DNA from 2 places in the Exiguobacterium sp. Helios genome. Region 2 is predicted to be linked to the other one. Evidence: riboswitches for the same ligand, from Rfam matches in the RefSeq annotation. Region 2 holds a riboswitch; the other holds the start of a gene.
The links. Region 2 has a riboswitch for thiamine pyrophosphate ahead of thiD (bifunctional hydroxymethylpyrimidine kinase/phosphomethylpyrimidine kinase). Riboswitches for the same ligand answer to the same signal wherever they lie in the genome.
Positions count from the first base shown of each region.

Region 1: it holds a riboswitch for thiamine pyrophosphate, as region 2 does, so the genes downstream of both, HNY42_RS09745 (ECF transporter S component) here and thiD (bifunctional hydroxymethylpyrimidine kinase/phosphomethylpyrimidine kinase) in region 2, are expected to answer to the same signal.

Region 1 covers NZ_CP053557.1:1,841,304-1,849,880, reverse strand. The annotation lists gene HNY42_RS09755 (DEAD/DEAH box helicase) at 1-2,025, shown strand, start outside; gene HNY42_RS09750 (50S ribosomal protein L25/general stress protein Ctc) at 2,375-3,052, shown strand; TPP riboswitch at 3,144-3,242, shown strand; gene HNY42_RS09745 (ECF transporter S component) at 3,348-3,923, shown strand; gene HNY42_RS09740 (ABC transporter ATP-binding protein) at 3,920-5,479, shown strand; gene HNY42_RS09735 (energy-coupling factor transporter transmembrane component T family protein) at 5,445-6,170, shown strand; gene HNY42_RS09730 (FAD-dependent oxidoreductase) at 6,247-7,287, shown strand; gene HNY42_RS09725 (hypothetical protein) at 7,485-8,577, shown strand, end outside.
Region 2 covers NZ_CP053557.1:814,934-823,510, reverse strand. The annotation lists gene HNY42_RS04255 (formate/nitrite transporter family protein) at 1-23, opposite strand, end outside; gene HNY42_RS04250 (hypothetical protein) at 207-815, opposite strand; gene HNY42_RS04245 (YitT family protein) at 955-1,824, shown strand; gene HNY42_RS04240 (CHASE3 domain-containing protein) at 1,987-2,619, shown strand; gene HNY42_RS04235 (ArsR/SmtB family transcription factor) at 2,654-3,019, opposite strand; gene HNY42_RS04230 (hypothetical protein) at 3,198-3,641, opposite strand; gene thiE (thiamine phosphate synthase) at 3,656-4,294, opposite strand; gene thiM (hydroxyethylthiazole kinase) at 4,299-5,054, opposite strand; gene thiD (bifunctional hydroxymethylpyrimidine kinase/phosphomethylpyrimidine kinase) at 5,035-5,844, opposite strand; TPP riboswitch at 5,962-6,072, opposite strand; gene HNY42_RS04210 (murein hydrolase activator EnvC family protein) at 6,133-7,410, opposite strand; gene HNY42_RS04205 (murein hydrolase activator EnvC family protein) at 7,618-8,577, opposite strand, start outside.

The sequences.
Region 1 (8,577 bases), 1.0 Mb from region 2:
CAAGGTGGGCTTGAACTGCTCGTGACGTTTAGCTATCAGGGGGTTCGGATCAATCCGTTACAGGAGACGGATTGGCTCGGGCGCGATGTATCGCTTGAAGGATCCGTCCTCCGCTACGTGACAGAGAGTGGTTTCTTGGAGCGGGACGGTCGCTATCGGTTAGAAGAAGAGGAAGCGGAATATCAGTTTTTGAAAGGTTTGCTCGACCCCCGTGTCGTTTACGGCAAACTCATCGTCCAAGTGACGGAGAGTATCCGCCAATCCTTACCGAACGGACCGTTTCATCCACGGATCGATGTCGAGACGACGGACCGCTTGGATTGGTTGACGTTCCGCTTTTCTATGGATGGAATCCCGGAAATGGAACTGAAACAGGTCTTGCAGTCGCTTGTCACCCGGAAAACGTATCACCGGTTAAAGAACGGTCAGTTTGTCTCGTTTGAGACCCGGGCATTTGAACAGTTACAACGCGTTTTTCGGCAACTTGAAGCAGCAGAGCAGGACCAACTTGAAGCGGTTTTGCGCGCGCCGGCTCTGCCGAACCTTAAACACCTGGTCGGTGCCTCCTTCTTGCATATCCATAAACAATTGACGGAACGGTGGCTCGAGCTGAAAAACGGAACCGGTGTCTACCTGAACTTCCCGGAAGTACTCGATCGGCATTTGTATCCGTACCAGCGGGCAGGCATCCAGTTCATGGCGAATCTTGCCGGACATGACGGGCACGGCATTTTAGCGGACGAGATGGGACTCGGTAAGACGATTCAGGCGATTGGTTATCTCGAGACGCTTCCTTCGGGTCGAATGTTGATTGTCGCCCCGGCTTCCCTGCTCCATAACTGGCAGGCGGAACTTACACGGTTTGCGCCGTCAAGAACCGTTCATCTGTTGAACGGAGCACGGAAACAACGGTTGGATCAAATCGAGACAGTACCAGCGGACGGAATTTTTCTGATTTCCTACCCGTCGTTACGGGCCGACATGGAGGCACACCAGACCGTCGAATACGACGTCGTAATTTTCGATGAGGCACAACATCTGAAGAATCCAGCGTCACAAACCGCTGTCCGCTTGCGCCGTATTCGGGCGAAACATCGGTTTGCCTTGACCGGAACACCGCTTGAAAACCGGACCGATGATCTCTGGTCGATTTTCCGGGTCATCTTCCCCTCCTTGCTGCCGGACTTACAGACGTTTCAAACATGGTCGCATGACGAGATCAAACGATTCATCCGACCGTTTCTGATGCGCCGGACCAAAGGCGAGGTGTTGCAGGATTTACCGAAGAAGCGGATTGTTCACCATTATACAGACCTCGGTCCGACGCAGAAAAAACTTTATGCTTCCTACTTGGCGAAACTGCAACTGGAAACGTTACAGCATCTCGACGAAACGAAGCGTGAAGACCGGATTAAGCTGCTCGCCGGTTTGACCCGCTTACGGCAGATTTGCTGTGATCCGGCGTTGTTTATTGATGGATATACCGGTGAATCGACGAAACTGGAACGATTGTTGACGTTAATCGAAGAAAAACTGGCAACGGGACACCGGCTGTTGATTTTTTCCCAGTATACGAAGATGCTCGGACACATCCGGGAACGACTGGCAGCACGACAACTTGCCCACCTTCTACTAACCGGTGAGACACCGGTTGAAAACCGGGTCGCACTGTGTGACCGTTTTAATGCCGGTGAAGTCGATGTCTTCCTGATTTCCTTGAAAGCCGGCGGGACCGGTCTGAATCTGGCGACGGCAGATACCGTCATTTTATACGACAGCTGGTGGAATCCGGCCGTCGAGCAGCAAGCGGCTGACCGGGCCCATCGATTGGGACAACAGTCACCGGTCGAAGTGATCAAGTTATTGATGATCGGGACGATCGAGGAAAAGATGGCGGAATTACAAGATCGAAAAGCGACGATGATTGATGCCGTCTTATCGGATCAGAAACCGGATATTTTAACGATTCGTGAACTCGTCCGTCTGCTTGATTCCCCCTCTTTTATCGATTCATCAGGTGATTAACCATACAAATCAAAGAAAATCTTAAAAAAATGAAAGACCTTCAATCCGTTGTCTATCAACAGGTTTGAAGGTCTTTCGACAATCAAATTCAGAAAAAAGGTTTTAACTTTTGAAAGACAGGGGTATATCTACATTAGCACCGTACAACACGGTCGCTTTTCAATTATTGTTTCTCAATATCAGCGTAATGACCTGGGAGAGAAATGCTACTTACTCACTTCGTTTTTCATTTCTGAATGAAATCCAGTTGAACTAGCATTTAGCGCATGAATTTCTGTTGGAACCTATTGTTCCACTCCTACATTCATTACCTTTTGAGGGCTATACCAAATTCAAGGGGGAAATGAACATGTCAGTAACATTAAAAGTAGAAGAACGCGAAGTACGCCCACGCTCACTTAGAAAGCAATTACGTCATGAAGGAAAAGCTCTTGGTGTCGTGTATGGCTACAAAGTGGAAAGCACACCGATTTCATTCGACGAAAAAGAATTGGTCAAGGTTGTCCGTGATCACGGCGAAAACGTCTTAGTTGCTCTTCAAATCGGCGGTAAAAAGGTCAACACGTTGATCAACAAGCTCGATATGGATATCTTTACACCAACCATCAAACACGTTGAATTCATCGCTGTTAAAATGGATGAAGAAACAGAAGTCGAAACGGATATCGTCCTCGTCGGCGAAGCAGCCGGTGCGAAACTTGGCGGATTCCTTTCACAAACACTCTTTAAAGTAACAGTTGCCGCAACACCAGATAAATTACCGGAACGCATCGAAGTCGACGTGACGGATCTTGCAATCGGAGATTCAATCACAGTAGCTGATCTTCCGGAAGAAAAAGATTTCCGTGTCGTCACAGAAGGTGACATCCAAGTCGCAGCGGTCGTTGAATCGACACTTGAAGCTGAACTTGAAGAAATCGAAGAAGCAGAAGCTGAGGCACAAGCAGCTGATGCGGATACAGCGACAGACGATTCAGAACAAACTTCTGAAGAGCAAGCTGAAGAAAACAAAGAAGATAAAGAGTAATCTTTTCTCTCCTCCCCTCGTGGGAGGTTTTTTTATGCATATTGACAAGTCCGGTCGACAGCCGTACAGTGAAGAAGGTACACATCATTAACACATCCACTAGGGGAGCCATTTGGCTGAGACGATTCACTTCGGACCCTTTGAACCTGATCTAGTTCATACTAGCGTAGGAAAGTGGAGCGGAATCCTCGTGCTCTTTTTCTGCATCTTGCAGGTTACACGACCGCTCTCTTTTCATAGAGGGCGGTCTTTTTTGTGGTTTCTTTGTGGGTGTGCATTCAAAGGAGAAGTGATTATGAACAGTTGGAAAATGAAAGAAATCATCGTCATGATGATGCTCGCCGTCGCGTGTGGTGTCCTCTACTTAGGGTGGTCGACGTTATGGTTACCAATCTCGGCCATCTTCGGACCGGTCGGATCAAACTGGATGTTCGGCATCTGGGTCATCGCCAGTCCCCTTGTCGCCTACATCATTCAAAAACCAGGCGCGGCATTGATTGCGGAAGTCGTCGCCGCTGCCGTCGAATTGTTTACAGGGAGTCACTTCGGCTTATCGGCACTGTTGATTGGATTCGCACAGGGGATCGGGGCCGAGATTGCCTTTGCCGTGTTCGGATACCGGAAATTCAATACGTTTACCTTGATGTTGTCCGGTGTCTTCGCTGCCGTCGGAAGTATGGTCTACAGCCTCATCGTGAACGGATTTGCCTACTATACGACGACGACTCTCCTGTTGACGTTTTCCTTACAACTTGTCAGCGGTGCTCTGCTCGGCGGCTTACTCGCAAAAATCATCGTCGATGCGCTCGTTAAGGCAGGGACACTGAATGGGTATGCGATCGGACGACAACGAAAGCAACGTGCCGTATGATGCAGTGCGAGCACCTGACAGTCCGCTATCCGGATCAGGATCACCCGGTCTTACAGGATTTGTCGGTTACGATTGATAAAGGAGAAACGACGTTGCTCGTCGGTCCAAGCGGCAGTGGAAAGACGACCTTTTTACATGTCCTCGCCGGTCTGTTGCCGGAGACGATTGAAGCCGATGTCAGCGGTCACTGGTTGACCGAGGGAACGGTCGGGATGTTATTCCAACAGCCGGACGATCAGTTTTGCATGCAGACGGTCGGTGCCGAAATGGCCTTTAGTCTGGAAAACCGAAGCATCTCCCGATTTGAAATGGATGAGCGGATTAAAGGTGTCTTGGCACGGGTCGGACTTGACCTCGCCTTGACGACGCCGATTGCCGAGCTGTCCGGCGGGATGAAACAACGGCTTGCTCTAGCCTGTGTATTGGCACTCGAACCGGACATCCTGTTGCTCGACGAACCGACGGCGCAACTTGATCCGCATGGTCAACGTTTGATGATGGAGCTGATTGAGGAATTGCACCACGATCCGAACGTGACGCTGGTGCTGATTGAACACCAACTGGAGCAGTGTGTGACGTTTGCGGACCGGGTGCTGGTCTTTCAAACCGGACGGATCCGTCTTGACGGACCGCCGCGGGATATTTTTTCAGAACGCCGGACCGTTTTGACTGAACTCGGGATTGCGACACCGCGCCTTTACCCGTATACATTCGAAACGATACCGGCCGAGGTCGCGGCAGAATGGGCACTCGATCGTCCCCCTGTCCGCGAACCCGTTTCAACCGAACCGACATTTGAACTTGTTGACGTGACCGTCCGGCACGGAAAGCAGACGGTTCTCCAGCGGATCTCGCTGACCGCCCACGCCGGAGAATGGATCATGCTTGTCGGACGCAATGGAGCCGGCAAAAGTACCCTGCTCGAAACGCTGGCCAAACTGTTACCGGCGCAAGGCGGAACGATTCAGTTGTTTCAGACAGCGTTGAAGAAATGGCGGGACCGGACATTTTACCGGCAGGTCGGCTTTGTGTTTCAGCAACCTGAGTTTCAGTTTCTCAAACAGACGGTTCTTGACGAACTGACGATCAGTTGTACCTCACCGTCGTCCGGTCAGATGGATGATGCCTTACAGTACTATCGCTTGGCGGACGTCGCGGGTCAGTCGCCGCTCGCACTCAGTCTTGGTCAAAAACGGCGTTTGAGCGTCGCGACAATGCTGCTTGAGCGAAAAGCTGTCTTGTTGCTGGACGAGCCGACTTTCGGACAGGATGCCGAGACGACGGCACAACTGATTGAAGTCTTGCGGCAAGCCCGTGCAGCCGGGACGACGCTCATCATGGTGACGCATGATATGGAGCTGGTGTACCAACAGGCAGACCGGGTGCTCGTCCTCGGTTCGGGAAACATTCAATTTGACGGTTCACCGGAGGAATTGTTTCAGGAAACCAAGATTTTACACGACAATCAGCTGATTCGTCCGGTGTCCTATCAGTATCAGCAACAAAAGGAGGGGATCCGTCATGCAGGAAAACCACTCATGGCTCGCTCAAATTAATCCTTCCGTCAAACTGGCGACCCTGGTCTATGTCATGCTGTTGCTGATTTCGACATCCCGTTTAGAAGTGACGTTTGCACTGCTCATCCTTTCCGCCGTCGGCGTATGTTGCTCCGGCTGGCAGCTGTCAACGCTTCTCATTCGTCTCGTCCCTTATGGTGTGTTGTTTCTGTTGACGTTTTGGATGATGGCCGCGTTCGGAAAAGGTGAAACGGAATTGTGGGCATTCGGCTGGTTCCGGATCACGGAAGAGAGTCTTGCACATGCCTGGTTGGTCGCGACGCGGATGCTCGCCTTCGTCCTGTTGAGTGTAACGTTCGTTGCAACAACGGACGCGACACGGTTCGTCATGAGTCTGATTCATCAATGTCGTCTGCCGGTTCGCCTGGCCTATGGATTTTTAGCCGGTCTCCGCTTCATTCCGATCTTTCGGCAGTCGATTCGAACGATCCGTCAAGCGCGTCGTGTCCGGCAACAACGGTCACTTTGGCCGTGGCAAACGTTTTTTGACATCAGTCTGCCGTTGTTTACGACCAGTATCCTCCGCTCGGAACAGATTGCGATTGCGATGGAAGCCCGTCAGTTTCGGGTCAATCGGACCTATTATGTCGAGCCGGTCGTAACACGAGGGGATCTTGCCTTTCTGTTGATGACCGTCACGCTCGCGACGTCACTTCGCCTGGTGGTTTGACAGCGGACGATTACGCGGCACTACTTGGGGGAATAAACAGGATAGATACAGTGAATCCAAAAAAGTGGGTGGAGTCGTGAAACGAATCCTGTTAGTCGGCGCAGGTCATGCGCATTTAGAATGTATCAAACAAGGGAGTCATTCGGATGTCGACTGGATTGTCATCACTCCCTCGCGTTATCAGTATTATTCCGGGATGTTCTCCGGACTGGCGGACGGAACCTATACACTCGACGAGATACGCATCGATGTCAAAGCGTTATGTGAACGATACGGTAAGACGTGGATGGAGGACCGGGTCGTGCGAATCGATGCTGCCAACAAACACGTTATCGTTCAGTCCGGACAGTTCGTGCCGTACGATATCGTGTCGTTTAATATCGGATCAAACGACTGGGAAGCAAGCACTCCGAACCACGTTACGATCAAACCGAACTATCGTATAGAACAAGCGTTAAAGACGTTCAGGAGTGCCGTCTCCCCTGTCATCGTCGGCAGTGGTGCGGCGGCCGTCGAGATGGCGGCGTCATTTCAGTCAAACGGTACACCGGTCACCCTGATTCATGAAGAACCGTTGCTCAGCGGTCATCCGGCCGGTCCGGAACTGGCCGCGCGACTCGATCAGTTGGGTGTCAACCGGATCATTGACCGGTTCGAAACGCTGGATGGTCAAACAGCAACGCTCCAATCCGGCCGCTTGCTCGAGACGGATGCCGTTTTGTTTTTAGGAGGGGCAACGGCGCATGAATTGTTTCAGGTATCCGGTCTGTATTGTGATGACCGCGGATTTTTACTGGTGCACGAGACGCTGCAGTCGTTCGAGGATCCGTCCATCTTTGCCGTTGGGGATTGTGCGACTCTGATCGCGTATCCGGATACACCGAAAAACGGTGTGACGGCGGTGCGACAGGCTCCGCTGTTGCTTCAGAATTTGATCCGATGCGTGAACGAAGAACCGTTACGGGCGTTTCGACCCCAACGGTGTTATTTGACGCTTCTTGCGCTCGGTCATCGCCAGGCCACCCTGCTGTACGGACGATTTTACCGAACCAACCGGCTCAGCTGGTATTTCAAACAATCGATTGACCAGCGATTTATCAAGAAATATACGGTCTGAATCAACAGGCAGAAAGATGAATGGTTCATCTTTCTGCCTGTTTTATTTATAAATTACATTTTTTAAAAAAAGAAGATTCTATTAAAAATATGGTAATATGATGGATAATTAATTAAGGAGGAATTATCATCAAAAATAGATTACTGACTCTCGCTATGCTATCCAGCATCGTGTTAACCGGCTGTGGGCAAGAACGATTGCTAGATCTCAAGCCGGTACCTTCCTACTGGTCTGCCCATTCATTTGCTTCCGACGAATACTCAGATCAGGAAGTCCCCGTTAAACAAAAGAAACAATTGTTGCGGACCTGTATGCAGAATAAAACGGTGTCACTTCCGAAATCGTACCGGACGTTGCAGTCATTCGGTATATTTTTTACGTTAAATAATCTGGAAATAGCACCGTTTCCGACCGAAATTGTTTATTTGGCACACGGCAATCAGATGTACCTATCCTGTCGTTCGCCTAAGACACAGGAGTTGCGTGTCCATCCGATTAAAGCGTCGGACCATCCGTGGGTCCACTTGACGGAGGGTCCGGATCGGATTGCACTTCAAGCACCCGTCTCTATTCCACTGAAAGAAGAACAATTGGACCAGCATGTATCCGTCAATCAGGAAATGAGCGCAGACAATGAATTTGCTAAGGATTTGAAACCGTTCCATGCGTTTCAATTGCCGATTTCAGGACAACTGTTGTTCGTCATGACAGAATCGGGCAAAGAGCACATCATTCGAAACATTGCGATGTCGTCCCTTCATCAGCAAGGCGAGTTTTACCTGGTGAGCCGCCGTCATATTGACGGATCGACGTCCCGCTCGTTAACCTTTTCACGCGACGGGTGGGACCTCGCAGATCGACAAATCATGACGGCATACAAATCGAATCGGATCAAAACGAAGCAACATTCCTTGCCAAAAACGTTACCGGTCAATCAAACCGTTCCCTTCGTGACCTTTCAATTCATAAAAAAAGAACGGGTAGTAGAAGAAAAGACGCTTTCCATTCGTTATCAGCCGGTCTACCGTCCGGTCAAGGAATACCAAATCAAAGATGAGCCGACGCGCGGAATCACGGCCTACTTCCATCCGACAATGAAATCGTTTGAAAAGGCGAAACTAAGTGAGATGGTCATCCTGCCAGATAAGCTGTCCCGGACGGTGGCCGAAGAGTTAAAGGCTGTGACGTTGGAAGAACCACAAGGAACGCGATCACCATTTTCGTACATGACGTTGCTTGAATACGGTAATACCCAGACCTTTCAGGTGTATCTGAAAAAACGTGCCAACA
Region 2 (8,577 bases):
TCTAATGCTTCTACTTCATTCATTGTAGAAACCCCGCTTTCTTTTGTTCAACACTTCACAATGTCTGTTCATTTATTATCATACTTCCATCTTATAAGATGTTCAAGTCATGAATAGACACTATTTAGCGTTTTATTAAAAGAAAAGGATGTAACCGATACCATTGTGTCAAGTTTGTGAAAAGTGCTTTTTCTTGGTGAATACAACTACTTTCCAGGAAGGATCCGCAACGATTCTTGGAACTTTTCAAAGAATACCGCCCGCCTGGAATCTACGAGTACATAGTCCTCGACAACGACACGATTAAACCGGTTTGCGGAAGAACTGGCACGTTCAATATCCCGGGGTGTATAGTCTTCAATACGTAGTCTGTCCATATCAAACGTGACATCAGAAAATGAGTCCCGATAATGAATTTGAAGTTCGGATAAATCAGATACACTCAAAAAAAGTGCTAACGTATGATGCATGATCAACTTGGATAAACGACTTTCCAAAAATGAGGCCTTGCCGGATTCGATCATCTTCCCGCTGCTTCCTGTCCAGTCCGCCTGTTCTTTTTCGGTAGGTTTGTATGTCAGCTTGACTGCCGTACCATCCACTGTTACACCGGTCAGCACTTCGGAAAACGGCAACTGCTTGACCAATTCTTCAATCGCAGCGGTATTGGACACTGATGTCCCGACATGACGTGCAATGACATGACCATCTTTAAAACTTTCTTCTTCCGGTGGCTGCTGCTGATTCCAGACGACCCACGAACCTGCCGACAGCCCGATCCCGATACACAGAATGAACAGTATGATTTTTTTCAAAAAAATGCTCTCCTTTCTTAAAACCAGCTGATTTTATTGTTCTTTTTTCAAATCAGGGGTTGAATTAATCTTCATATCAGCGTACTCTTGCAGGCAGATACTTTATGGAGGAGGAGCATGAGATTTCTCATCACTTACAATGAAAACTAAACAGCCTGCAAAGAAAAAACGTACAGAGAAAATCGGTTTTCTCTTGATTGGGACATTGCTGTACTCGTTGTACATCAGTCTTCTCTTGTCGCCAAACGATATCGGATCCGGCGGAATCATGGGAATCACACTTATTGTTCAGGAATTATTCCACACGCCAATTGGTTTGACACAACTTGTCTTAAACATTCCACTTTTTTTACTTGGATTTCGTTTTTTGAGAAAACGTTTTATGTTTTTATCCGGTCTCATCGTCCTGGCTTCATCATTTTTAATTGATTGGATTCCGACGCAAATCGTTCCGGAATCCTTAAATGATCCACTGGTTGCTTCCATCTTTGCCGGCCTCGTCTCTGGTTTAGCGATGGCTTTAATTTTCTTTGGCGGCGCCTCGACAGGCGGACTCGACATCCTCGGAAAATTCTTTTATGCCCGCTTTCACAATTGGCCGCTTCCCCGTATTTTTTTAATGCAGGATTTAGTCATCTATGTACTCGTCTGGTTCGTATTTGATTTGAAGCATGTCATGTATGCGTTAATCATGAGTTTCGTTCGGGCGAAAGCACTTCAGACGGTGTATAGTTTTTACTCCGCTTCTAAACAATGTATCATCATTTGTGAAAAAGCCGATGAAATCAATGAAGTAATCACAAAAGAACTCGGACGTGGCGTAACAATTCTTGATGCACGTGGCGGTTATTCGAAACGGACGAAAAAGATGGTCTATGTCGTCGTCCAGAATAATGAAATTCTCAAACTCCAGGAAATTGTGTCCTCTGTCGAATCAAACGCTTTTGTTACGTTTTCTGAAATTCATACGGTCTTCGGGAACTATAAAGAACACTCCTATTCTTTTTAATCGTCTAACATTCTGTAGCCGCTACACTCGTTGTAGCGGTTTTTTGTGTATAATACGCAAAATCAAAGAAAATGTTCCATATTTTTTTGAATAATCCTTCACTTTTTGGGAAATAGTGGTTAAGCTAATGACATTAAGTTTTGTAGAAAAAGGATGGATTGTATGAATCAACTATGGCGGCACTGTATCATCCTCATCCTGATTGTCAGTCTGTTTGCCTCGATTCCCCTTTTGTATGCCTTAAGCGGATATCGTACGATTTCTAATTTGACGGAAGAGATGCATACACAAGATATTCTAATGATTAAACAAGTCGACCAATTGATCGAACATAATCGCGATCGGGCAAATGCCGTTCGCGGCCTGTTATTATATGAAGATGACCGTTACATTGAACAATATTACTTTTCCACTTCTAAAGTTCATGATTTGCGACGTGTACTGAATTCATCCAATCAGACACCCGGTGCGGTTAAAGATTTACTATTACGTAACAATGTGTGGGAGGAAGAGATTCAAGAAGTTTTTACCGTTTACGAAACAGATCATCCGCAACGTGCTAAAAAATTAGCCAAGCAAACAACTCAAACCACACAAACGATTCTTGAAGACTTGTCACAAATCAAAGAAAAATTATATCGTGATCTTGAACAAAAATTGGAATTGACTACTGAAATGACGGCAGAGTATAAACGTATGTCCTTCAGCCTGTCGATTTTAGCTTTTTTGTTGATTGCAACGACTATCATCTTATTTCACCGATCTAAAAACACAACAAACACGTATCGTCCATGAGAACGATACGTGTTTGTTGTGTTGTTCAGTACACTCAAGAGGACGCCTTGCCTTCATTTACATGCTCCATTGCTAAGTGAACGAGCGACGATACATGATGATCGTCCAGCGAATAGTAGACGACCTTACCTTCTTTTCTATATTTCACCAGTCCTTGTTTCAACAAGGTACGGAGATGGTGAGAAGCTGTTGCAATCGAACAATCCACCGAAGCCGAAACATCACAGACACAAAGTTCCTCTTCCACCGTCAAGGCGTAAGCAATCCGTAACCGTGTGGCATCTGACAAGACTTTGAACAACTTTCCAATGTCTGTCGTTGGAATCGTATCGACGACTTGTCCAATCTCTTCTGCACGTACTTGATCAATGGCAATCGTTTCACAACGTGGTGCATCCACCGTCATCACCTCTTTCCCTTTCATTCCACCATCGTTTCAAGTGAATTGCAAGAAAATCACTTCAGGACTCAACTAGTGCCTGCTATTCCAAAAATCAGAAACTCAAAAAAGTCTGTTTCCCGTCGTTTAGAGCGGAAAGCAGACTTTTTCATTGGACATTCCTGTTTGAATCATCTTTTCATTTCTCACGGTTTCGTCTTGAGATCGCGTAAAAGAACCAGCCACCTAAAAAATTTCCGATATCCCAGACAATCCGGTTTGAATCGACAGCACGCACACCGATATCGATCACGCCTGTACTTTTCAAACGTTCTTTATAGCGGTTCCGTAAAAAGCATGGTAACGGAAGAGGTAACATCATCCGGTAAAAAATATCCAGATGTGTGTGCCCCCAGATTTCAGTTGCGATTGAACTCGTTTGGATGAGCAAGGAACGTTTATACTGTTGTCGGTATTTATTCTTTAATAAAACAGCTAATTGATACGAATAACGATTCGGGAAAGGAAATAGAGCTGCACCTAAATGATATTTCCCGCGATTATCGATTCGAATGACTTGTGGTTCGATTTTATACCGAATCCAGCGTCCTCGAAATCGAACAGACTGCCATTTCACGACCATCACCTCTACGTGAACTATACCCTGCCTGAGGCGCTCTGACGCACTTGTTTCACGGTCGTCTTAAACTTTTTCGTCGTTCGCTCAATGTCTTCACTTGCAAATAAAGCTGAAACAACGGCATATCCGTCCACTAGAGAACCAAGTTCCGGAACGTTTGTCTCAGTAATTCCACCGATTCCCACCAACGGGATATGAACGGCTTTACGAATCTGTTCCAACGTCGCTCGCGCCATGAATGTCGCATCTTGTTTCGTTGCTGTCGGAAAGAGTGAACCGACCCCTAAATAATCTGCGCCTTCCCGTTCTGCTGCAACAGCTTGTTCCACTGTTGAAACAGAAACACCAATCGTCGCTTCCGGTAACAAACGGCGCGCTTCAATTAAGGGAATATCATCTTGACCGATATGCAAACCGGCATCGACCAGCAAAGCGATATCAATCCGATCATTGATAATGAACGGAATATCGTAACGTGCGGTGAGATCTTTTAATGCAATGGCTGATTCCAGAAAAGTTTTACCGGAACTGTCTTTTTCCCGTAATTGAACAACCGTTGCGCCTCCTTTAATCGATGCTTCGACGGCGTCTGCCAGGGAAAGATGTGGATGCAAGCGTCGATCGGTCACGGCATAAATCAAATATTCAGTGTCCATTCATTTATACCTCCGGCAAACTTTTTTCTGTCATCAAACTCACTGCATCGAACAGCCCGGTTCGAAAACCTCCGATACCGGGAGAATCCTCAGCCGACTCCCCTGCTTTTCCCATAGCATACGTCCCAAATACGGCTGCCTCAAAACGATCGTATCCTGCTCCTAAAAACGTCGCAATCAAAGAAGCGGTCATACATCCCGTTCCCGTGACTTGGCCAAGACGTTTCGTCCCGACATCCAGATGATACTGGCGATTTCCATCTGTCACAAAATCAATCGGACCCGTTACGACGATGAGTTGTTTCGTTTCACCTGCAAAGGTATGGACACTTTGAAAATCCAGGGATTCTCCTTCGGCAACATCCACTCCTTTCGTTCGAGCGGCCTGTCCGAGCAATGTCTTGATTTCCGATGCATTTCCTTTGATGACCGTAAAGGTGATTTCATCCATTAACTGCTTCATAAAATCTGTTCTTAATGTCGTCGCTCCTGCGCCTACCGGATCCAAAATGACCGGTTTCCCCAATCGGTTAGCCGTTTTTCCTGCTAAAAGTTGGGCTTGGCGCATGTCCGGATTGATCGTCCCTGTATTGATTACGACGGCATCTGCGTGCCTGACCATTTCTTCCACTTCCAGCAGATCATCTGCCATCACAGGAGAGCCACCAAGTGCCAGTGTCATATTGGCGCAGTCATTAATGGTTACAGTATTCGTTAAATGATGAATCAACGGTTTTTTATCATGGATGCGTCGTAACATGTGTATCCCTCCAGAGTTCATGAAAATGATGCGTCGGACCAACACCGCGTCCGAGCGCAAAGCCGTGGCGAATGGCTTCCGTCACATAACGTTTTGCATAACGGATGCTGTCTTCCACTGAAAGACCGAGTGCAAGATAGGAAGCGATGGCAGCAGATAATGTACAGCCTGTACCATGGGTATGACGGGACTCGATCCGTTCTTGTTCAAAGACGACATATCGCCCGTCTGTATATAAAAGGTCAGTAGCGTCCCGTCCCTCCAAATGTCCGCCCTTGAGCAAAATAGCACCCGTCCGTTTTTCAGCCAGTTTTTCCGTCGCCTGTTTCATATCGGCAAGCGAGTGAATCGTTCCGCCAATCATCCGCTCGATTTCAGGAATATTCGGAGTCACAAGTGTAGCCAATGGTAACAGCTGTTCGAGCAAGGCATGTTCTGCATCCGGTTGCAATAAGCTATAACCCCCTTTCGCGACCATGACCGGGTCGAGAACAACCGGAAGTTGATGTTTTTCCAGTTGTTGTGCAATCACTCGGATGGTGTCTTGATTGGAAACCATTCCAATCTTGACCGCATCGACACGGATATCGGAAAAGATGGATGTCAGCTGTGCTTCCACGAGCTCCAGGGATACGTCCTCGACCGCTTGAACACCTAACGTATTTTGTGCCGTAATCGCCGTGATGACGCTCATTCCGTATACACCGAGTGCCGAAAACGTTTTTAAATCTGCTTGAATTCCAGCTCCACCTCCGGAGTCGGATCCAGCAATCGTCAATACGTGTTTCATTCCAATTCCTCACTTTCCTGGGAGCAAATAAGGAGAAAACGGACAACAAAAAGCGCCGTCCGCTGTAAAAAAGCAGACGACGCCATGAACAACCAGTTCTACTGATTGAAGTCTTCATGTCTTCGATCTCAACTTTCCTACGCTGGTATTATCCAGTTCAGGTGACAGGGTCGAAAACAGAATGGTTTTCCTCTCAGCCGGACTCCTCCAGCTCCCCTAGTTGCTCGTAATTTAAATTCTTTTTCACTGTATCACAGCACCATTAAAAAAACGAGCCGAAGCTCGTTTTTAAAGGTATCCAAGTGGATTGACCGTGTTAGCTGGTCCTGTCGCACTGTATTGGTATCCACCGATATGCAATTCAAAGTGTAGATGCGGTCCTGTCGAATTCCCGGTACTGCCAAGAGTACCAAGCGTTTGACCTTGAGTTACCGTCTGACCTGCCGAAACCGATAACGAATTCATATGACCGTACACTGTTGTATACACCTGACCGTCAAGGAAATGCGAAATCATGACATGATTCCCATAAGGTCCGCCGCTACCAGCCGTAATGACTGTTCCGGAAGCTGCTGCTCGAATCGATGATCCGACGGGTCCACTGAAGTCGACACCATTATGGAACGTATAGCCGTTCGCTCCACTAGCCGGTCCAAAACCTTGTGAAACACCGCCTGAAGCCGGACGAATAAACTTCGCCGATCCTGTCGGCACACTGCTGACAGGAGTCGGAAGAACCGTTGCTTCGCTTGACTCACGCGTTGATTTTGCCGCCTCTTTTGCAGCACGTTCAGCTGCTTCTTTTTCAGCGGCCGCTTTTTCTGCTGCTGCTTTCGCTGCTGCTTTTGCTGCCGCAATCGCTCTTTCTTGAGCCTCTAAAGTCGCTTGTAATTCTTTTGCATTTAACAGTTTAGTCGTGAACTTTGTTTTCCCTTTACGTAATTTATTCAGGGTCGCACTCCGTTCTTTCATCTGTTGTTTTAACTGTTTCTTTTGGACGAGTAACGACTCTTTCTCTTGAACACGCTCCGCCTTTTTAGCAATAAGATTTTTTTTCATTTCTGCTAGCTTTTCTTGTGTTTCCAAATAAGCAGAAATCATTTTATCGTCTTGTTCGGCAATTTTTTTACCTGCCATAACACGACTAAACAAATCACCCAAGTTTTTCGAACCAAAAATGACTTCTTCCCATTTTATAGAATTACCATCATTTTCTTGAAGGACACGTAAGCGGTCCCCCAGCAATTCTTCTTGCCGGGTGAGCATGATTTCGTAGCGGGCGATTTCCGCCTCAAGATCTTCAATTTGGAGATTCAATTGTTTAATCTGCTTGTTTTTTTCCGAAATCCTGAAAATATTTTCGTTGATGGCCGCATCAATTTTATTGATTTCGCGTTGCTCTACCGATATTTTAGCTTCCTGTTTTTTGATGGCTTTTTCCAAGCGACGTTGCTCTGTTGCATTTTGAGATTTCTTTTCTTTAATCGTTGCAGCTTGACCAGAAGTCGGCACAGTGGATACAAGTAACGCCCCTAACAATACCGTTGCAAACAATTTTTTAAACATGTTTGGTTTCCTCGCTTATGTATGATTTCTTATTTAAAAAGTATTTAATTCAAAGTATTTCTGTCTGAGATTGATTATAGCACCGTAATAGTTTCAGGAAAATTTCATTTGTGTTTCAACTGAAAGCGTTTTATTGTAATATAACATTTTATGTTTTTATAAAAACATAAAAAAAACGACTGCCGCAGCAATCGTCTTTTCTTGTTATTATAACATCGACATTGGATTTACAGAATTTGCTGGTCCTGAAGCACTGTAGCTGTAACCACCTACATGAATTTCAAAGTGTAAGTGTGGGCCTGTTGAGTTCCCAGTGCTACCAAGGGCTCCGATTTGTTGTCCTTGACTGACACGTTGTCCGGCATGTGCATTTAACGAACTCATATGCGCGTAAACTGTTGTATACGTTTTTCCATTTAATTGGTGTGCAATCATGACATGATTACCGTACGGACCACCACTTGATGCAGTGATGACTGTCCCTGTTGCCGCTGCAACAATCGGGGTACCGACTGGAGCGCCGAAATCAATACCATTGTGGAAAGAGTAACCATTCGAACCGCTTGCTGAACCATATCCTTGTGTGATTGATCCACTTGTTGGATGAATAAACATAGAAGAAGATGATGGTGCAGGCGTTGGTGCCGCTGGTTCTGGTTCTGGTGTTGGTGCTGCTTTTGGCACAGTCACAGATGGTGTAGATTGTTTTGTTGAAGTTGCAGGTGCTGACGATTTTTGTTCCGCTTGTGCTGCTGCTTTAGCAGCGGCCGCTTCTGCCGCCTGTTGTTCAGCTGCTGCTTTTTGAGCCGCTGCTGCTTGTGCCGCTTGTGCTTCTGCACGTGCTTTTGCTTCACGTGCCGCTTGTGCTTGACGCTCTTTTTCGATTCTTGCTTCACGTTCGCGTGCTGCTTTTTCAGCTGCAATCGCTTGTTCTTGTGCAATCAAAATTTGTTGTACTTCTTTTGCATCCATCAATTGCGTTTCAAATTTCTTTTTTTGTTTCCGGAGTTCTTTTAAGCGTTTGTTTCGTTCTTTAAGCTGTTGCTCAAGTTCAGCTTGTTGACGTTTTAGTTCTTGTTTCTCCGTCACAAGTTTAGCTTTTTTATCTTTTAGTTCTTGTTGAGCAGCTGCTAATTTCTTTTGTGTGTTTTGATAGTCGGTAATCAT